DNA from 4 places in the Kribbella qitaiheensis genome. Region 2 is predicted to be linked to each of the others. Evidence: predicted binding sites of a transcription regulator. Region 2 holds the regulator's gene; each other region holds the start of a gene.
What was found. Region 2 encodes LexA, which represses DNA repair genes until DNA is damaged. Its sites were predicted from a motif close to TCGAACANNTGTTCGA; they were not measured.
Positions count from the first base shown of each region.

Region 1 (5,308 bases), 1.1 Mb from region 2:
ACCGCGGGCGCCGGGCCGATCGACGCCGGCAACTGGTTCACCAACGGCGGCGGCAAGGCGATCGGGCTGATGCTCGGCGTCCTGCTGTTGCTCTGTATCCCTTGGCTGATCCGCGTGCTGACCAGGCGCAAGCGATTCGCTCGCGCACCGGGACGTGCTGGGGTCGAAGGTCTGTGGGCAGAGATTCGTGACACCACGCGCGATCTCGGCCTCGACTGGTCGGATACGGCGACTCCACGGCAAATTGGCGACTGGCTGGTCTCCGAACTGCCCGCGGACGCCCACCCGGCAGCGGTGCGACTGGCCCGCGGGCTCGAAGCGGTCCGGTACGCCGGGCTCACCGACTTGCAGGTGGACCTGCGCGCGGAAGCCCGCACTGTCCGCAAGGCCTTGTGGGGTCAAGCGAAATTCGTCCGTCGATGGCGGGCGAGACTGCTCCCGCCGTCGTGGCGCTGGTATCTCAACCGGGGCAGCAGCGAGGCCTCCGACCTCCTCGACGAGTTCGACCTGGCGTTGGCTCGCCTTCGCTCGTTCCTACTTCCCGGTCGCGGCCGGCACGCCAACTAGCCATCCCGCCGCGCTGGCGCGGGTTGGTCGAGCTCGGCAAAGTTCACGCACACGTTCGAAGGACCGGGGGCATCCCTCCGGTCCTTCGAACGTCAGTGCTTGGCGCATCCCACAAGCAAGTGCGGACGCCGACGGGCGTAGTACGGGCAGGGAGGTGTGCTCTTGGGCAAAACCACACCCGGCGCCTAGGCGTGGGTGTGGTTCGGGTGTCGGTCAGCCCTGCGGGGCCGGTCGGGGCGTCAGAGATCCTCGTCGCGGCGGCGACGCCAGCGGTCTTCCATCCGCTCCATGAAGCTGCCGGACGAGTCATGTTTTGTCCGGTGCCGTTTGGACTGCGGCGGAGGCGGCGGGAGGTCGTCCGCGTCGCCGGCGTTGCTGATGCGCTTCATGCTCAGCGCGGCGATGTAGAGGCAGGCGACCATCACGATGAAGCCGAAGACTCCGATGATGGTGTTGGGGATGATCGCGCCGGCCATCAGAATCACGATGCCCAGCACGAATCCGACGCCGGCAAGAATTGCCCGGCGCTTGTAGTACAAGCGCACATTGGTTCCTCGCATGGCGGAGACGAACTTGGGGTCTTCCGCTGCGAGGGCGCGTTCGAGCTGCTCGAACTGGCGCTGCTCTTCTTCCGAGAGGGGCACCGTCGATCCCTCCATGGTGAGCGCGATCTCGATAGGCCGAGTCCAGTCTAGGCCGCCGGTGCGGTCCACGAAACCCTGACTGCCCCTCCCGCGCGTCACGGTCCGGCAACTCCACACCGTAATCAACCCGTTTTCCCTCCCTTCCCCCCTCAAACCCCCGACATTCCACCGTCACTACCCCGTAATCCACTCCAATCCCAGCGGCCTTTCTCACACCCCACCCACCACTCCCAGTAGCCGACACGCCACCACTCCCGACACTGCCCACCCCACCAACACCCGCCCTCCCCCACCCCAAACACACCAAGTCACCAAGACCAGCCCACCAAGCACCAGCGAAGGCGGAGGCCGGGGCGGGTCAGCGGGTGGCGAGGATGTGGAGTTGGGTGGCTATGGCGCGGAAGGCTGGGTGCTGGCTGGCGGAGCGTTCCAGGTCGGCGAGGGCTTCGGCGGCGCCTGGTTCGGAGTCGACGAAGGCGGACGGGACCAGGTCCGTGAACGTCCGTACGCCATGGATCGTGTGCACCATGAAGCCTGCTTCAGCAAGTAGTGCTGTGATACCGGCTTCGTCGAAGCGGCGGGGCATCGGGTCCGACGGACCCCAGCGGCCGTCCGCACCCTGCAACGCGAGCTTCGCCTCGGCGAGGTGTCCGGCGAGGGCGCGAGCCAGGACGACAGCGTTGCGCTGGGCAACCAACAGGCTGAGCACGCCACCCTCACGAAGGACCGAAGCCATCGCCTGCAATGCCTGAGCGGGATCGTCGACGACCTCGAGCACACCGTGGCAGAGCACGGCATCCGCGCTCGACTCCCCCGCGAGCCCAGGCAGCTCGGCGGCATCACCTTGCACGCCATGCACGAGCTTGCTGACACCCTCATCACTGGCCCGGCGTTCGAGCGAGGCCAACGCATCGGGGCTCGGGTCGACAACCGTCACCCGGTGCCCTTCGACGGCCAGCGGTACGGCGAATCCGCCAGTACCGCCGCCGAGGTCGACAATGTCCAACCCGGTTCCGGGATCGATCCGTGCTCGGCCGGCCAGTGCTACTCGCAGGGCCTCGGCGACCAGCGCCGTACGTACCGAGCGGCGACGTCGGTCGACCATCGTGAATGCCCTCCTCGGCTACGAACCCGCTGCGGGCAACACCCTACTTCCCACCCCACCAACGCCAGTCGACCGAGGTCAGCTGGCCTGCATCCAGGGCTGGGCCAGCACTGATTCCGGGGCGAAGGTGTCGGACAGGGACGACTGGGTCGCGATGTGCAGGCTGGATTCGACGAGGTTGTAGAACGTCTCCGCGGCTCGGACCAGGTCGTCGGCCTCGCGGGTCGTGACGGCTCGCTCCAGGCCGGCCTCCGCTGCCGCTCGCTGGGTCGCGCCGGCCGCGAAGAAGCTGGCCCACTCGCCGAACTCCGGGGCGACCTCGGCGAGCAGCACCCAGGCGTTGCGCTGGACGCGTCGCCGGGGACCGGAACGCACCGGGCGGGCCCGGACGGCGAGCACGGCCGCGGCGACCCGAAGGGCTGCCACGTGAGCGCTCGAGTACTTCAGCAGGTGGTCGGCGGACTCGCGAGCCTCTGCCAGCGCAGCACGAGCGCGGGACAGGTCGCGGCTTGCCGAACCAGCGGCTGCCGGTGAAACCGGTGAAACTGTCATCGGTCCGTCACCCTCTCCAGTTGCCAGCGGCCGGAGTCCGGGTCGTGCGCGAGATCGAACATCTCGCGACGACCGTGCCGGCCGCACCCCGCCTCTACCCGGAAGACCGCCCGTTGCGGCCCCCAGTCAGCGTCCAACACTCCGACGGCCCGCGGACGATCCCGCTACCGCGGTGGCGGTCGCCACTCCGACCCCTGAGCCGATCACGCCGCGCTCCCACCAGGCGGCGGTCTCCACCCACTGGGCCTCGACGGCACAGACCCGCCAGAGCCGGCCACGCCACAGGAACTGCTCTGGAGTCTCGATGCCGTCCACGACGCCTGAACGCACCTCAACGGCTTCGTCGAACTCCCACATGCTCCATCGCCTCCTGTGTGCCAACTTCCCCTGGGCAGCGGCCCGGTGGGTGGGCGCCAGGTGGGGGTCGAGGTCCACCACGGCGCCCGGCCCACCGGGACCACCGGTTACCGATGCGGCCGCAACTCCGCACCGGAGTCGTCCAGTTGTCCCGATCGATCCCGGCCGGTCTCCCGACGAGCCGGGGACGGGGTCAATCGAACATCTGTTCGAACACTGAAACTGTAGCGCCGCCCGCCGACAATCGTCAACGGGCCGTAAGGCCGCGACGGCTCTCCGCGGCCGCTGGGCCGGACACACTGGAACGACAGCCGGCGACCCGCCGCTGTCGGACCAGGAGTGAACGGAGCCGGGGAGCCGGATGAAGTCGCGTCGCACCATCGCCATCGGCACCGCGCTGGCGGCAGTAGCCGTCCTCGCGATAGCGCTGCCGCTCTTCCAGCCCTGGCGGCTCTTCACCGACAAGGTCGTCGACGAAGCGCTCCCTGGCGCTGCTCCGGTGTCCATGACTTCATCCTCACCGGCGCCACCGACAATTTCTGACGGCCGCGACAGCGCCCCGTCCCCCACGGCCGGCCCGCCCTCGGCTGCCGTGCAATTGGCGGTCGGCCGATTCATCACCCATGAGCACGGCACCTCAGGCAGCGCGGCGATCGTCCGGCTGCCCGACGGTTCCCGCATCCTGCGGCTGGAGCAGCTCGCCACGTCCGACGGACCGGATCTGGAGGTCTGGCTCAGTGATGCCGAGGTGGTCAAGGGCAAGGCCGGCTGGCATGTCTTCGACGACGGCCGCTATTTGAGCCTCGGCCGGCTCAAGGGCAACCAAGGCAATCAGAACTATCCGATCCCGGCCGACGTCGACCTGAAGAACTTCAGCAGCGTCTCGATCTGGTGCAACCGCTTCAACGTCTCCTTCGGCGCCGCGGCGCTCACGCCGGCCTGAGAGCCGTCGCAGGGAAATCAAGAGGTGGCGGACGGTGCGGCCGGGCTAGGGTCGCGGGCATGGTGATGGCGAAGGGCTTCATCTCGGCCAGGGAGCTGAGTGCCGGCTTCCACGACGACGTGATCCGGCCGCTGCTGGGCGAGATCCCTTACGCAGCAGGGTTGTTGGGCTGGGGCTCGGACGTACTCGGGTATGACACCGAGCGCTCCACGGATCATGGCTGGGGTCCCCGGCTGCAGGTGCTGGTGGATGCGACCGAGGTCGAGCGGGTCCGCGAGCTGATCGACGGCCACCTCCCCACGCAGTACCGGGGTCATGACGTCAGGTTCGGGTGGGATGCCCAGGAGCCGGTCAATCACATCGGCGTGAAGACCGTCGGCGACTGGCTCACCGGTCAGCTCGGCCGCGATGTCGGCGACGGCATGACCACCGAGGACTGGCTGGTCACGCCGCAGCAGGAGTTGCTGGGCGTCGTCGCCGGTCCGGTGTACGCCGATGACGGCCGGCTGCAACGGGTCCGCGAGGCCTTGACCTGGTATCCGGATGAGGTCTGGCGCTGGCTGCTCGCGTGCCAATGGACCCGGATCGCCCAGGAAGAGGCGTTCGTCCAGCGCACCGCGGAGGTCGGCGACGACCTCGGCTCCCGAATCGTCGCCGCCCGCCTGACCCGCGACCTGATGCGCCTCGCGTTGCTGATGGCGCGCACCTACGCGCCGTACATGAAATGGCTCGGTACGGCGTTCGCGCGGCTCGGCCATCCCGACGGGCTCGACCGCGATCTGGCCGACGTCTTGAACGCCGCCACGTCGAAGGAGCGCGAGGAAGCGCTGACCACGGCGTACGAGAAGGTGGCGCGACGGCACAACGAGCTGGGCATCACGGAGTACGTCGATCCCACGCCGAGGCCGTACTTCGATCGGCCCGCGATGGTCCTAGCCGCCGGGCGTTTCACCGAGGCCTGTCTGGCGACGGTCGAGGACCCGTGGCTTCGCGGGCTCGAACTGGTGGGCAGCATCGACCAGTTCACCGACAGCACCGATCTGCTGAGCAATCCGGCCGCCTATCGGCGACTGGCCACGATGTACCGGAAGTAGGGTTTTGTCTGTGAGTACTCATCCCAACGTGCAACTGGTCGAGGAC
Region 1 is NZ_CP043661.1:7,368,490-7,373,797, reverse strand. It holds gene F1D05_RS34995 (DUF3488 and transglutaminase-like domain-containing protein) at 1-567, shown strand, start outside; gene F1D05_RS34990 (DUF3040 domain-containing protein) at 807-1,280, opposite strand; gene F1D05_RS34985 (class I SAM-dependent methyltransferase) at 1,570-2,316, opposite strand; gene F1D05_RS34980 (SAV_6107 family HEPN domain-containing protein) at 2,395-2,868, opposite strand; gene F1D05_RS41520 (DUF6504 family protein) at 2,995-3,225, opposite strand; gene F1D05_RS34970 (DM13 domain-containing protein) at 3,587-4,168, shown strand; gene F1D05_RS34965 (DUF4037 domain-containing protein) at 4,228-5,262, shown strand; gene F1D05_RS34960 (YbaK/EbsC family protein) at 5,273-5,308, shown strand, end outside.
Region 1: a site for LexA is predicted at 3,423-3,438, ahead of F1D05_RS41520 (DUF6504 family protein). Genes of this name have one in related genera too.

Region 2 (5,308 bases):
CAGCCACTGTCTGGCCTTCTCACTCATGTACGCCTGAGCGCGGAAGTCCTCGGGATGAATTGATCCGCTGATCTCCACCACCGGGTTGCCGAATCGATCGGCGACGCCAGGGTCGACCCGCACTCTGGAATCGGCCGACGAAACCTCCTGGATCGGCCCGACCACACGCAGCATCCGCCGGGCTTCGCGCCGCATCGCCTGCTTGCCCGCCGAACCCGCGCGCGGGATCAGGCCGGCGCCCGTCAGGTAGTCGTACGTCGCCGCTGGGGTCGGGACGAACTCGTTCGCCAGCATTCCGCCGCCGATGATCCCGTCGTTGCCGTGGCGGAAGTCGCAGGTCGCGATCGATACGCCGGGGCCGATCAGCTCGGCCACCTCGTCGTCGAAGAGGCCGACCGCGCCGGCGTACACATGGGCCTGGAGATACCTGCCGACCTGGTCGAGATTGTTGCCTAGTCCCCTTGGTTCGCCGTCGTGCGCACTGTTCAGTAACAGGCGTGGGGTTTCGGTGGCGCCGGCGGCGATGAGGACGTCCGCGCAGTCGACCGTACGCCGCCAGATCCGGCCGTCGGCATCGGCAGCCACCAGCGCTACGCCGGTGACGCGGCCGCGGCTGTCGACGACCAACCGTTCAGCTGTCGTCTCCGTCACCAGCGTGCAGCGGCCTGTGGCGAGTGCGGCCGGCAAGGCAGTGTTGTGAGTGCCTGCCTTGGCCTCGACCGGGCAGGCGAACCCGACGCATTGTCCGCAGCGCACGCAGCCGGATCTGCCGTCGCGGTCCTCAGAGTTGATGAGCAGCGGCACGTCGAGAGTCCCCCACCCGAGCCGCTCGGCCGCGGCCGCGAGGCGCTGCGTGGTCGCGGACCGGGGCATCGGTGGCATCGGCAGTGGGATCGAGCGCGGGTCGTGCCACGGGTCGACCCCACCACCGCTCACGCCGAACCGCTGCTCGGCCAATGAGTAGTACGGCTCCAGGTCGTCATAGCTGATCGGCCAGTCCGCCAGCCCACTCCCCTCCGGTACGCCGTAGGTGCTGGCCATCCGGAAGTCACGCGGGACGAACCGCCACGCCTGCGCGCCGTACACGCGAGTGCCACCGCCGACGGTGAACGCGTTGTTGCCCCAGCGACCGTCGGGCGGCAGCACCACCCGACGCTCGCCATCCACGACGGACACCCTCGGCCGACCGCGCGGATCCGGGTCGGTCGGCGCCGGCAGCCCGACAACCGAGCGCGGGTTCCGCAGATGGTCACGCGTCAGGTCATCGGTGGCCGGGTACCGCCCGGTCTCGACCACCAGCACCGACCGCCCCGACTCGGCAACCACTTGCGCAGCCGCTCCCCCACCAGCCCCCGACCCGATGATCACGCAGTCATACCGATCAGCCAACGCCGCCCGAGGCGTGACTGCGAGTTCCAACTCGACCGGCTCCCAAGGCCCACCCGCAGCGGGTTGCCAGCCCACCATCACCCACGCCGCCGGCTGCCCGTCGTACTGCCCCTCGCCCGCATAGAACCCCTGTGCCAGCAGCCGAACCAGCCACGCCCCGTCCGGATCAGCCAGTACTACGTCAAGGTCGGGCTCCATCCCAGCAACCTCGAGCCCCCGCACCACCCGCGGCAACCAGTCCGGCCGATCCTCGGCAAGCACCCGCTCCACGAACTCGACAACACCAACGTCTCTCGCCGACGGAAACTCATCCGCGGGCACCGCCAGCTCCGCCAACCACCCAAGAACCAACCGCTGCTGCCCGCTGAGTGAGCCACCCATACCAACCATCCAATCAGCTTGCATCCGGTACCGGGGTACGGGTTTACCGTCGTTCCATGAGTACAGAGAACTGGGTGCCCGATGCATGCACCTTGCCGACCGCCGAGCAACCACTACGAGTCGCCGAGTTCGACGACCTCTTCGCAACCTCCCTGCGAGCTGTCGTCCGCACCGACTCGGCTCTCGAACTGCGCCTCGACGCCGCTGCCGAGGAAACCGCGAGAGCGCTCACCGCCCGGGAAACGGACTGCTGCTCGTTCTTCACCTTCACCTTCTCCCCCAGCCACAACGGCGAGATCCTCCTGACCGCCACGGTCCCACCGACCCGCAGTACGGTCCTCGACGCTTTGGCCACCCGAGCCACCGCCGCACTCTCATGAAGCTCCGCAGCAGCCAGGTCGCCAGCGCAGCCGGAGTCAACCTCCAGACTCTCCGGTACTACGAACGCCGCGGCCTACTCGCCGAACCGGACCGCACCAACGGCGGCCACCGCCTCTACCCACCCGAGGCCGTGACGACCCTCCGCGTGATCAAGGCCGCCCAGCGCCTCGGCTTCTCGCTGGACGAGATCGCCGACCTGCTCAAGGTCGGCGGTCACCATCACGGCACGGACCTGAAGGAACGCGCCGCCACGAAACTGGCCGACATCGAAACCCGGATCGCCGACCTATCGGTGATCGCGGCAACCCTGCGTTCGGCCCTCGCCGTCGGCTGCGACGACCTGATGAGCTGCGCATCCGAGCCGAACTGTCCGATACCTTTCACCGACCTGCGAGGCGGTACCGGGCAGAGGTCCAGCGCACTCTAGTATTTCGCGGTGAGCTACGACGATCTTGAGCCGTTCGGTCAGTTGGACACCTCTGTGTTGCCGGAGCGGCAGCAGCGGATCCTGGGGGTGATCCGGGACTGTGTGGTCAAGAACGGGTACTCCCCGAGCAGCCGGCAGATCGGCGATGCGGTCGGCCTGCGGTCGACCTCTTCCGTGTCGAAGCACTTGACGAGCCTTGAGGAGAAGGGGTTTCTGCGTCGCAGCGCCTCCGTGTCGCGACCGATCGACGTACGGGCGTTCCTGCGGTCAGCCCCGTCGGAGTCGACCTCTGACGACTCGGTCTCCGTGCCGGTGGTCGGTGACATCGCGGCCGGTACGCCGATCTCCGCCATCGAGCACGTCGACGAGTTCCTCTCGTTGCCGCGCGGCCTGACCGGGCGTGGCACCGTCTTCGCTCTGAAGGTGCGGGGCGAGTCGATGATCGACGCCGCGATCTGCGACGGCGACACCGTCGTCGTCCGGCAGCAGTCCGAGGCCCACTCCGGCCAGATCGTCGCCGCGATGATCGACGACGAGGCGACCGTCAAGGTCTATCGCCGCCGCAACGGCCACGTGTTCCTGGAACCGCGCAACCCGGAGTACGAAGTCATCGACGGCGACCAGGCCACCGTCCTCGGCGTCGTGGTCTCCGTACTCCGGAGCGTCTGACCCCGATCAGCTCCAGGCTCGGCTCGAGCGGGTGGCGTGGAGGAGCTGGGAGCTGAGCTGGCCGCTGGAGAGGAGCACGCCGAGGCGGTCTTCTTGTTCCTCGGCCTGGAGGTAGGCCTTGTCATCGTGGTGTTGCCGGCGGATCAAAGCGTCGACGCGGTCGGTCCGGCGGGTCCAGGAGGACGGTGTGTCGCGCGGGTCGGCGACCTGTTCCTCGATCGTGAAGCCGCTCTGGCTCAAGAGGTCCTGGAGCTCGGTCTGGGTCGGGAAAGAATTGCCCGCCGGGATCGGATCCAGGTGGGTGGTCTGGGCGACCAGGACGAGGAGCCCGAGGCCGGCGCCGGGAGCGAGGACTCGGTGCAGCTCCGCCAAGAGGCCGGCCTTGTCCTCGACCGTGCAGAGGACGCCGAGACACCACGCAGTACTGATTGATGCCGTTCGCAACGGAACGGCCGTCCCGTCCGCCTCGAAAGCCGGCAGGCCGAACAGCCGGGCAGCGGCGCGGCAGGCACCTTCCATCGGATCGGCCAGCACAGGCCGTACGCCGTAACGGCGGACCGCCCAGGCCGCCGGACCGCCGATCCCGGCACCCAGGTCGAGCAGCCTCGTCCCGGCGGTGAATTCGAGCGCCTCGGCCAGCCAGGCGAGCGCGGAGGGACTCGCGCTGCCGCGGCAGCCGGCCGGGATCGCATGGTCGGCACCGAGTTGCTCGACCGCTGCCCTGGTCCAGTCGGCAACCACGTCGAACTCGGCGTCCATCTTTTCGCTGTCCATCTCGCCACGACCGGTACCCACCACCACACCCTTGGGGCGGTGGGTTGGAGACGGGCTAGAAGCCGGACAGGGCTGGGCGCGCGACCTCGATGTCGGCGTCGACGGTGGGCAGCGCCAGCTGGAGGATCTGGGCAGCGTGCAGGCGGCGGAGGGCCGAGCCTTCGACGAGCAGCTTGGAGCCGCGGATCCCGCTGCCGAGGATCACCGAGCCCGCCGTGGTGACGGCTTCGTCCACCAGCACCGGCCAGTCAGCCGGTAGCCCGATGGGCGTGATGCCGCCGTACTCCATCGCCGTCCGGCTGACGGCGTCGTCGTGGGCGGTGAAGGAGAGTTTGCGGACGTCGAGATGTCGCCGGACGACGCCGCGGACGTCAGCACGCGCGGTCGCCAGTACGACGACGGCCGCTACCCTCGTGACGGCCGACCGGCGGCCCTCCACGATCAGGCAGTTCGCGGACGCTTCGAGCGGAACGCCGTACTCGGCGCAGAATGCGGCCGTGTCCGCCAGTCCGGGGTCGATCGGCGCGACCAGGGCATCCAGGTCGTCGAGTGCCGTTCGAACCGGGCCGGCGGCCAGATCCGGCCGGTCCTTCAGACGCTGCCATTGCAGTCGCCTTGCCATCAGCCGGCCGACCTTGAGGTCCACCGGGAACAGTGGGTGCAGGGGTGGTCAGTACGCGTGGGCTTCATACCCGGCGACGGTAGGCAGCCCGCCTTGCAGCATTCTCTATCCAGCACCTGGACAGCTCAGGCGATCAGCCGGACCGCCTCGGGAATGGTCGAGGTCACAGGTACGCCGGTCGCCTCGAGCGCCGCCCGGTTCATCCCGCCGGTAGCGACCAGGATGCACTGCGCGCCGACCGCGAGCGCGGCCTCCGCGTCGTCTACGACATCGCCGATCACCAGCACGCCGGCCGGATCCAGGCTCTGCGCCTCCAGGTGGCGGACCAGGTGCTCGGTCTTGGACTCGCCACCGAGCTCCCCCGGCAGTCCGTCGATCCGCTGGAACAGCTCGGTCAGCCCGTGACCGTCCACGGTTGGGAGGAGCTGCGAGTGGAACCACATCGACAACAGCGACTGCGTGCGCCCGGTCGCCATCCACGAATGCAACTCGTCCGGTACGCCGGGGGCGAGCGCGGAGGTGTGCAGCAGCAGGTCGTACCGATCGTGGTAAAGCCGATCGACCGAGACCCAGTCCTCGTCGGTCAGGACGCGCGCCAGCACCCGCTCGTAGCAAGGCCGCACCGGTCGTGAGTAGAACCCCTGCCACTCCTCCCAGGTCAGCGC
Region 2 is NZ_CP043661.1:286,273-291,580, reverse strand. It holds gene F1D05_RS01290 (GMC oxidoreductase) at 1-1,770, opposite strand, end outside; gene F1D05_RS01285 (hypothetical protein) at 1,827-2,150, shown strand; gene F1D05_RS01280 (MerR family transcriptional regulator) at 2,147-2,578, shown strand; gene lexA (transcriptional repressor LexA) at 2,588-3,247, shown strand; gene F1D05_RS01270 (class I SAM-dependent methyltransferase) at 3,254-4,042, opposite strand; gene F1D05_RS01265 (YbaK/EbsC family protein) at 4,077-4,667, opposite strand; gene F1D05_RS01260 (HAD family hydrolase) at 4,769-5,308, opposite strand, start outside.

Region 3 (5,308 bases), 3.0 Mb from region 2:
CGAGTCCAGCAACGGTCAAAGGCCGCGCGCGCGTGGTGCGACTGGGAGGACACGCACGTCGCGACGCACGCGGATACAAACCAGACGGCCTCGGCACCGCAAGCATGTCCGACCTCGTCATCATCGCCCTCAACCGCTTGCCCGCGCTGCTGCCGCCCACCAAACAGCAACGCCAACACCTGCAATGCCGCGAGGTCGGTGGTGCCCAGTTCGGTCGGTTCCGGACTCGACGTACATCTCGGCAACGTCGCGCACCTTCGCGTAGAACTGCGTCCGGTCACCTGGCCGCGCGCCAGCCGCCAGTCGTCGGCCGTCCCCGAACCGCGAACCGCGAACCGCGAACCGCGAACCGCGAACCGCGAACCGCGAACCGCGAACCGCGAACCCCGAACCGCGACCCCCGAACCGCGAACCCCGAACCGCGAACCCCGAACCCCGAACCCCGAACCCCGAACCGCGAAACCTCGAGCCCCCCGTGTGGTCGGGCAGAACTTCGCGAGCGAGCGGCACCGACCTCTAGGTAGCGACCAGAACCAAGCAGGCCATCCTCTCCGCCAGTCGGGATAGCGGGAGAGCCCTGTGGTTGAGGTCGGGTGAGGTGGGTGCGGTTTAGAAGGGTGGGGGGCTGTCGTCGGTGGGTGACGGGGTGGTTACGGGGCCCGGGCGTGGTGGGACGGTGGTGTAGCGGTGGCCGGTGGGGGTGGTGAGAGTGGTGGATCCGTCCGGGTTGTTAGCGGCGTTCCATCCCCAGGCGGGGGTGTCTTTGATGACGTGGTGGAACTCGCAGTACGAGCGCAGGTCGGTCAGGTTGGTGGTGCCGGTCTGGGCGAAGGGGGTGCCGTGGTCGCGGTCGCATTCGCGAGCTGGACGGCTGCAGTTGATCCAGTCACAGACCGAATGGGCGGCCAGGAGTGTCTCGGAGACAAGGCTGCCGGGGTCGTGGCGGTTGGTGGAGGCTTGTAGTACCGCGCCGTTGGTGGGGTCGGTGAGGAGGCGTCGCCAAGTGCCGTCGGTGGAGATACGTCGTGCCATCTCGGCGGGGATCGGCCCGTATCCGGTGAGTTGGCAGGGCTCGTCGTCGAGTCCGAGCAGGGTGCCGACCGGAATGAGGACCTCGATGTGGGGTCGCCGCCGGTGCTGGTCCGGGAGACGCCTGCCGAGCCAGTCGAGTCCGTTCCAGAGCATGATCTCGAACAGTTCCGCAGCCATATCCGCCCGCCGCTGCCCAGCCGTACGCCCCTCATCAACAGCGGGGCGGCCCTGTCCGACATCTGGACGACCAACGCCGGTCACGTCCGCAGAATCAGCACCCGCCCACGGTCCTCCCTCCAGTACAGAACCCTCCAGCGCAAACCGGTCCGGCGCGGAGTTGTCCAGTGCGGGGTTGTCCAGTGTGGGGTTGTCCAGTGTGGGGTTGTCCAGTGTGGGGTTGTCCAGTGCAGGGCTGCCCTGCGCGGAGCCGTCCAGTGCAAGGCTCTCCAGCGCAGAGTCCTCCGTCGCAGGGCAGCGCTGTGCAGAATTCGCCGGAGCAGGGGCGTCCGGGGCGGAGTTCTCCTGGGACGAGTTCTCCGGTGCGGGGTTCTTCTGGGCAGAGTCCTCTTGAGGAGGGCTGGCCGGCGGCTTGACGGTGGCGGCACCGCTGCCGTTCAGACCGATCTCGTTCGAGAAGTCCGCTGCGCCTACCTTGGAGCCGACCATTGATTCACCACCCGACGGCTCACCGTCTGCGGAGAATGTGCTGTGGGGAACAGCATCTGAGCCGTCGGAGGTCGCGCCCGGCTCGGCGACTGTGCCGTCGTCGGAGGTCGCGGGCCGGCTCGGCGACTGTGCTGCCGTCGGTTGTCGCGTCGGGGTTGGCGACTGTGCCATGGTCGGTTGTTGTGGTGGAGGTGCTCGCGTCCCGGTTGGTGTGGTCGTCAGTGTGGGAGTCTGCGCGGGTGGTGGGGGCGGGTGTTGTGGTGGGGCGTTTGGCTAGGTCGGCCATGGCTTGGATGACGATCCACATTTGCTGGATCTTTTCGGCGGTGTGGACGATCCAGAGGCCGGCCATGCCGTCGGGGAGGGGGACGAGGCGGACCTCGCGCTGTGCTGTGGCTTCGCGATGGCGTTCGGCTTCGTTCTTCGCGTCGTAGTGGGCGACCTGCTTGCGGAGGGAACGGAGCAGATTCGCGTGGGACTGAGAAGGGGCGCGCTGGAGGACGTGTGCTTCGACTGCCTTGGCCTGTGCGTCGGTCAGAGGCCGGGTCGCGTCGCTGATCGCGATGGCCTTGGACAAAGTGATCGCGCCGCAGCGCAGTGCGGTGTGGGTCGCGGTCAGCATGCTGGTCAGGCGCAGCGCGGTATCGACATGACTGCTCGCGGTGTTGGGAGACAGCTTCAGTGCGGCGGCGATCTCGGCGATCCAGGAGCGTTCCGGATCGATCGGGCGGCCGTGGGAATCGATCTCGCTGGGGCGGGAGAACTCGGTCGCCTGGGCCTGACGCTGCCGGTAGAACGACGCGATGGCCGACAGCCTGCCCGCCTCGCTCCATGCGGTCAGCCGGCTGGTCGCTTTCATCAACTCGATCAGCGCCATCGGTGACTCCGTCTGCGGGCGCACCTCTTCCAGCGCTGCCGCCAGCTCACCGCCTGGCGGCAGGAACACCCACTCCGGCGCCTTCATCTCGAGCATAATCTTCTCGGCTTCGTCCTGCTCGACGCCGGCCCACAACTCCCACTCCAGCGCGTCGATCCGCGACATCTGAAATCTGGACCCGTCGTCGAAAAGGTCGAACTCGTCGACATACCGCGGACCGCCCGGTGCCTCTGGATCTTCCGGCACCGTGAGCACCCCGGCTTCGATCAGCGCAGCAAGCTCGTCGGCGTCCACCTGCTCGCCGTACCAAGGATCAACCGCCACCGTGCTCATGTGTCTATATTAGAACAGGAGTTCGAGTACATCAAATTCGCAGAACCCTTGTGAGGGGGCGACACAGCGGTGATTCGTTGCCTTTCGCAAGCAGATCTCAAGGGTGGTTCCCGGCGGCGGGCGGTGCTCGATCTGCTCAGGCATGGTGCGGCCGACGTACGGGCCCTGATGTTTGGCCTGTCAGGGGATGGATGGCCGAAGAGCCGGGCTGCGGCATCAGGGGGACAAGTGAATCTTCTGGCGTCGATTGCCCGGCTTGCGAGATCTTCGCGCTCCATCGGCGGGTGGTGCGCTCTGGGTGGCGGTGATCGTAGAGATCGAGTTCCCGCACCGCGCCGCTGTCGAGAGCGCGTTTTCTACCGAATGGCAGCTCGCGGTGTCGCTGACGCGCAATCTCGCATCGCAACTGACTGTTCTTCCGTTTGTCTGCTACATCGTCGGATCGATCGGCGCCAGTCTGTTCAACGGCCTGCTCAAGATCGTCAGCGGGCAGTTGCGGAAGTGGGGCGAAAGAGGCCGGGTCGACAGTTGGGCTGTTCGGAGTTCTGGGCAGCCTCAGGCTGATTCCTTCGCCCGTTGGTTCGACGGAAAGCCGAAGGCTTCGCCGATCGACGGCCACGGCGCTTTCGGTGGAGGAGAGAGCGGTGATTCGGAATTCGCTCGCGATGGCGCCCGAGAGCATCGCCAAGCTTTCCCGGCGGCTGAGATCACCCGTGATCTCCCCGCCACCTTGTTGCAGTTGTCGAAGGAGGCGCCCGATCGATATCAGCAGATCGATCGCCTTCGTGGCGAAGTCGAGTTCCGGATTGCGGTGGCCTTCCCGCTGTTCCTTTTCATCGGACTTGTCTCGCTGGACGGGCCTTGGTGGGTTGCTCCGCTGTTGGTCATTCCGGTCGGCCTGGCCTGGCCGTCCCTGCGCCTTCGGCAGAAGAGCAATGACTTGTTGATCACTGCCGCGCATCTCGGGTACGTCGAGCAGCCGGTTCTCTCCGCGGTACGGACTGAGCTGGAGCCGGACGGGATCACTCGAGATTCTGCTGTGGTCGCGCTGGTTTGGATGAAGAACTTCCTCACGACAGTCGGAGCCGAAGAGCTCGTTATCAAGGATGCCGAGCAGCGGGATGAGTGGGAGAGGGCGAAGTAGTCACCAGCCGGCGGCACACGTGGCCGTGTTGGGGAGGTGCCATCTCTGGTCGCGAGGCGTGGCGGCTTCGGTAGGAGGCAGGCGGCGAGCCGTGGCGTAGACATCGGCGGGGTGGGTGGGAGCGGCGGAGTCGGAGTGACGTAGGAGCGAGTGCGGAGGCGTGTGAGGGTTGGCGTTGGGAGTGGGGTGGGTGGGAGCGGCGAAGTCGGAGTGACGTAGGAGCGAGTGCGGAGGCGTGTGAGGGTTGGCGTTGGGAGTGGGGTGGGTGGGAGCGGCGGAGTCGGAGTGACGTAGGAGCGAGTGCGGAGGCGTGTGAGGGTTGGCGTTGGGAGTGGGGTGGGTGGGAGCGGCGGAGTCGGAGTGACGTAGGAGCGAGTGCGGAGGCGTGTGAGGGTTGGCGTTGGGAGTGGGGGTGGGTGGGAGCGGCGGAGTCGGAGTGACGTAGGAGCGAGTGCGGAGGCGTGTGAGGGTTGGCGTTGGGAGTGGGGTGGGTGGGAGGGTTGGCCGGTGAGTCCTAAGAGCATGGATGAGTTGGTGGCGGGGGACTGGGCTGAGGCGTTGGCGCCGGTTCAGGAGACTGTGGCGCGGATGGGGGAGTTCCTGCGCGGGGAGATCGCGGCGGGGAGGTCGTATCTGCCGGCGGGGGAGAACGTGTTGCGGGCGTTCAAGCAGCCGCTGGACGAGGTGAAGGTGCTGGTGGTGGGACAGGATCCCTATCCGACGCCTGGGCATCCGGTGGGGTTGAGTTTCTCGGTGGCACCTGACGTACGGCCGGTGCCGCGGAGTTTGGGGAACATCTACAAAGAGCTGATGGCGGATGTCGGCGTACCGGCGCCGTCTAATGGCGATTTGACGCCGTGGGCCGAGCAAGGTGTGCTGCTGTTGAACAGGGTGCTCACGGTGCAGCCCGGGAAGTCGGGGTCGCATCGGGGGAAAGGCTGGGAAGCCGTTACGGAGCAGGCGATTCACGCGTTGGTGAAGCGTGGTGGGCCGCTCGTGGCGATTCTGTGGGGTCGGGACGCGCAGACGTTGAAGCCGATGCTCGGCAGTACGCCGTACGTCGAGAGCGCGCATCCGAGCCCGATGTCGGCCGACCGTGGGTTCTTCGGGTCGAAGCCGTTCAGCCGCGTCAACGCGCTGCTGGTCGAGCAGGGCGGTACTGCGGTCGACTGGCGTCTGCCCTGATGGACAAGCCGGTGGTGGAGAAGACGTTCGACCCGCCTGTCCTTGTGCAGCGGATCTTCGCAGGGGTGTGC
Region 3 is NZ_CP043661.1:5,442,260-5,447,567, forward strand. It holds gene F1D05_RS25905 (hypothetical protein) at 610-1,698, opposite strand; gene F1D05_RS25910 (DUF222 domain-containing protein) at 1,718-2,908, opposite strand; gene F1D05_RS25915 (hypothetical protein) at 3,207-4,052, shown strand; gene F1D05_RS25920 (uracil-DNA glycosylase) at 4,575-5,237, shown strand; gene F1D05_RS25925 (hypothetical protein) at 5,237-5,308, shown strand, end outside.
Region 3: a site for LexA is predicted at 2,919-2,934, ahead of F1D05_RS25910 (DUF222 domain-containing protein). Genes of this name have one in related genera too.

Region 4 (5,308 bases), 940 kb from region 2:
ATGCAACCTGATCAGGCAGTCCAGCCGGTCCGTGCGGCCCACTCCTCGGCAGGTAGATAAACGAGGTCGCACACTGGGTCCTTCAGGTCGGCATAGCCGCCGACAGAGTCGAAGGGCAGCATCGCTGCGCGCCGCTTGAACTCGCCGTACGCTGTGGCTGTGTCCGGGTGGGCACGTAGATAGTCCCGGAACAGCAGCGCGTACCTCTGGTTGGCACGGCCTTCCACCCGGATGTGCAGGTTCACCCTGCGCCGGTACATGGGCTCGACCACGATCCGCTTGACCCACTGGGACTCGTCCTGCGGTAGGCCTGGCACAGGATGGTCCCGGCGCGGCGGCCGTACTTCCCAGTTCGCCGCTGCCAGCAATTGCGCGGCCTCGTCCAGCTCTGGTTCGGTGGCCACGGTCGCCTGGATGTCGAGGATGTCCTTGGCCGGGAGCCGCGGCACCGAAGTCGAGCCGATGTGGTCGATGCGGACCGCAGTACCGCCGAGGATCTGGTGGATGGTCTCGGCCGTCTTGTCGTACTGTGCCGGCCAGGACCCGTCCGGCTGGACGATCACGATCGCGGTCATGGGCAGATCATTCCAGCGCGAGGCAGGCCGCGGACAAGGGTTTGTGCCCGGTCAGACCGGTTTGACCCGGAAACTGCCGGTGGTGAGCAGGTCTGCCGCGGCGTAGGCGGCTCTGCGGATGCCCTTGCGCTCGTCGAAGAAGCCGCCGACCACACCGATGGCTGGGACCTTGCCGAGCATCCTGGCGCCGATACTGCCGCGCGGGCGGTCCTCGAACACGTCACCGAGGCCGCCGAGCAGCTTGCTGATCCGCCAGACCAGTCGAACGCCCTTGCGCAGCCCGGCTTCGTCGGACTCGTCACCGAAGCCCAGTTGCTTGGCCACATCCTGACCGGCCGCAGTGGGGTCGTCGTACTCGAGCACTGCGTCCGGCGTGATCGGGCGAGAGGTCAGCACCCTGGCGATCACCGCAGTGCGATCGGCATGCGCTTCCACGCCGTACTCGCGACAGACCGCACCGATCACCATCGCCTGTACTGCGGCGCCCAGGGTGTCTTTGATCGGCAGGGCGTCGGCAGCGGCGCCACTGAGCCGGGGGAGTCCGGCGGCGACCGCGGCGAACCCGCCGAGCCGCTCGACCCACCAGTCGCAGCGCTTCGCGAGTGGCAGTGTCGGCCACTCGGCGTGCCCGGGCACCTTCATCGTGAGCAACCGGTCGATCGCCAGGATCAGGCCCTTCTCGGCCAGGTTCGGTTGCTCCTGGGCGGAGTACTCGGTCAGGGCGCTGCGGATGCCGAACGGGTCCTGGGTGCGCAGCGCGTCCAGCACCGAGTCGATGCCGAACTCGACCCGGCTGAGGGCCAGGACCACGGCGGAATCAGGGACGTCCGGGCGCTCTGTCACGGTTGCCAGGGTAGAGACTCTGCGGGCCAGAGCGGATGTTGGGTTAACTTCGGCGTGTCAGTTGCGGTTCGAACACGTGTTCGGGTTAGTTTGTCTCGTACGAGTTCGTCGGATCGGCCGAAGTTGTCCACAGATTTCAGGTGGCACCGAAACTGTCCGACGTAACCCATACCGTCTCTGGCGACAAAGAATTCCTCCGGGCAGCTGGGACAGCGGCCCCGATTACTAGATGGGTTAGGTGGCAGTCTGATGGCTGGTGCAGCAGCGAGTGCGGCGGCGGAGCAGCGCAAGGCCGGGGATCGCGAAAAGGCTCTGGCGACCGCGCTGACGCAGATCGAGCGGCAGTGCGGCAAGGGCTCGGTGATGCGGCTGGGCGAGCAGGGCCGGGCGCCGATCGAGGTCATCCCGACCGGGTCGATCGCGCTCGACATCGCGCTCGGTATCGGTGGTCTGCCCCGCGGCCGGGTGGTGGAGATCTACGGCCCGGAGTCCTCGGGTAAGACGACGGTGGCGCTGCACGCGGTCGCCAACGCCCAGCGGGCCGGCGGCATCGCGGCGTTCATCGACGCGGAGCACGCCCTCGACCCGGACTACGCCCAGAAGCTCGGCGTCGACACCGACGCGCTGCTGGTCTCGCAGCCGGACTCCGGTGAGCAGGCGCTGGAGATCGCCGACATGCTGATCCGCTCCGGCGCGGTCGACATCGTCGTGATCGACTCGGTCGCCGCGCTGGTGCCCCGGGCCGAGATCGAGGGCGAGATGGGTGACAGCCACGTCGGTCTGCAGGCCCGGCTGATGAGCCAGGCGCTGCGCAAGATGACCGGTGCGGTCAGCGGCACCAACACGACCGTGATCTTCATCAACCAGCTGCGCGAGAAGATCGGCGTCATGTTCGGTTCGCCGGAGACCACGACCGGTGGAAAGGCGCTGAAGTTCTACGCGTCGGTCCGGCTGGACGTGCGCCGGATCGAGTCGCTCAAGGACGGCACCGACTTCGTCGGCAACCGGACCAGGGTCAAGGTCGTGAAGAACAAGGTGGCCCCGCCGTTCAAGCAGGCCGAGTTCGACATCATCTACGGCCAGGGCATCAGCCGCGAGGGCAGCCTGCTCGACCTCGGCGTGGAGCAGGGCTTCGTCCGCAAGGCCGGCGCCTGGTTCACCTACGAGAGCGACCAGCTCGGCCAGGGCCGGGAGAACGCGCGGAACTTCCTGCGCGACAACCCCGATCTGGCCAACGAGCTGGAGAAGAAGATCAAGGAGAAGATGGGCATCGGCCCAGTGGTGGACAAGCCGGCCGACGCCGCCGCGCCGGCCGAGGTCGATGTCGACTTCTGACCACACCCCAGCTCCCGGCGCCGACCGTCGAGGCAGCTCCAAGAAATCCCTACCGGAGCTGCCCGACGGAGTCCGCCGGGGACTCTCGGGAATCACCCCGCCGAAACCGGCGGGGCCCGACCCAGACGCAGAACGCCCACCCGTCCAACCCCTCCCATGGTTCCGAGACGGCGACCCCACCGGTCGCCCCGCCAAGTCGAGCGACCGCTCCGCAGGCCCCAGCGACCGCTCTGTAGGGTCCGGCGGACGGTCTACCGGGTCGGACGGACGCGCTGATGGAAGTGCCGGCCGCACGGCAGGCTCCACCGGTCGTTCAGCAGGTTCTGCTGGCCGAACTGGAGGGTCGCCTGCGCGCCGGGGCGGATCCAGTAACCGCACTGGCGAGACCAGCGGCCGCGCGAGCAGATCCAGCCGCCTCGGCTCCGCCGAACCAGCTGAGTTCGACCCTTGGTCGACCGGCCTCGCGGAGCGCGCCGGCGGGCCGGACTGGTTCGACGTCCCCACGGAAGACCCCGACGGCCCGGACCGAACCGCGGGCACCCGTGCTGCAGCTCGCCGCACCGGCGCCGCGGCCCCACGCTCTGGCACCTCGGTCCCTCGCGCTGATGCCTCAACCTCAGGTACTGACGCCTCATCCTCAGACCCCGACACCCGCCCCCAGCGCACCGCCACATCGTCCTCAGCCACCGCCGCCTCAATCTGGGGCGATGACCCTTCAACCCCACCTGCCACCGCTTCAACCGCGCGCCCCTCGACCTCAGCTGCCGCAGATTCGATCTGGGGCGACGACACCCCAGCCCCGGCTGCAGGCGCCTCCACCGGCCAGGCCTCGGCTGTTGCTGGTTCGGTCTGGGGTGACGACGGCGACGCGTCTCCGGCTGCGGGTGCTATGACCGGTCAGGCTTCGACCTCGGCTGCCGCCGCTTCGATCTGGGCCGACGATGCGTCAGCCGCCAATGGTGATTCACCTTCCGGCAATGGTGACCAGCCCTCGAACGACTCACCCGCGGCTTCGGATGCTTCCACCCGCCACGTCTCGAGCTCACTTGCTGCCGATTCAATCTGGGGCGAGGACACCCCGGCCCAGGTTGCGGGTACTCCCATGAGCCGGGCCCTCGGCTGTTGCTGGTTCGGTCTGGGGCGAGGACGACGCGGCACCGGACGCGGGTGCTTCGAGCGGGCGGGCTCCGGCTGCTGCTGATGCTGTGTGGGGTGAGGACGACGCGGCTTTGGCTGCGGGTGCTTCGAGCGGCCGGGGGTCGGCGTCGGGTGCTGCTGGTTCGGTCTTGGGCGAGGATGTTGCAGCCCCGGATGCGGGGGCTTCGAGCGGCGGCGGTTCGACGTCGGCTGCTGCTGGCTCGGTGTGGGGGGAGGATGCCTCCGCTGCTGGTGGTGCTTCGACTTCTGGCGACGCCGACTGGGCCTTGGATGCCGGTTCGGCGTCGGGTTCGGCTGGCCGGGCTTCTACTTCTTCTGCCGCTGCTGATTCGATCCGGGGTGGCGGTGACTCGAGCGCGGGCGGAGGTGGTTCGAGTGTGGGGGAAGGTGGGTCGATCGGTAGTGGAGATGCGTCGCGTGGGGCTTCGGCGTGGGGTGGTGGTGGGGCGTCGGATGATGGGGCGGGGGTAGGGGGTGGTGAGGCTTCTTCGGGGAGGTCTAGTCGGCGGCCGGGGATGCGGCGGACTCGGCGGTTTGGGGCGGGGCGGTCTGGGCCGGTTGATCGTGAGATGGACGAGATGGCGAATCCGCATCAGGTGGCGCGGACGATCTTGCTGGACAAGCTGAGTGGGCAGCCGCGTACGCGCGCCGAGTTGGCTGATCTGCTGGCCGAGCGGGAGATTCCTGACGAGGTGGCGGATGAGGTGTTGGATCGCTTCACCGAGGTCGGGTTGATTGACGACGCCGCGTTTGCGAACGCGTGGGTGGAGTCGCGTCATCGTGGCCGTGGTTTAGGTAAGCGCGCTCTTGCTCAGGAACTCCGTCGTCGTGGGGTCGATGACGAATTGGCCCGTGATGCCCTGGAAGAAATCGAACCGGACCAGGAAGAAGCCACCGCCCGCGCCTTGGTTCGCAAGAAGCTTCGGTCGATGCGTTCTCTTGAGCGCCAGGTAGCCATGCGTCGCCTGCTCGGCATGCTCGCACGCAAGGGGTACCCGGGCGGACTGGCCATGACCGTCGTCAAACAAGAACTGGCCGCCTCCGACGAGGAACTCCCTCTCCTCGACGATTCGGGTCTGGAAGCCGAGTAGCCCCGAGCCCACCAACGCTCGGCTGCCCTCGATCGCCGAAGTAGGCGGCCGCAGACGCAATCACCCACGACCCTAGTCCGTAGGCGACCTCCCAGTCCGGGGCGCCTCGAGTGATCAGGCGCGGGAGGCCCGGACGTCGACCTCCCCGTCTGTGCGCCCTCGAACGATCAACTGCGGGGTGTGCTGCTGGCGGTGGAGGGTTGGAAAGTCGGTTGCTGGGGAGGTGGGTGGCTGAGGGTGGGGGGATGTTGACGGAGGAAGAGGTTGTGGGGTTCGGGCGGGATGGGTTTGTGGTGGTTCGGGGTG
Region 4 is NZ_CP043661.1:7,507,832-7,513,139, forward strand. It holds gene F1D05_RS35570 (GrpB family protein) at 12-575, opposite strand; gene F1D05_RS35575 (hypothetical protein) at 627-1,418, opposite strand; gene recA (recombinase RecA) at 1,668-2,753, shown strand; gene F1D05_RS35585 (regulatory protein RecX) at 4,481-5,002, shown strand; gene F1D05_RS35590 (hypothetical protein) at 5,248-5,308, shown strand, end outside.
Region 4: a site for LexA is predicted at 1,487-1,502, ahead of recA (recombinase RecA). Genes of this name have one in related genera too.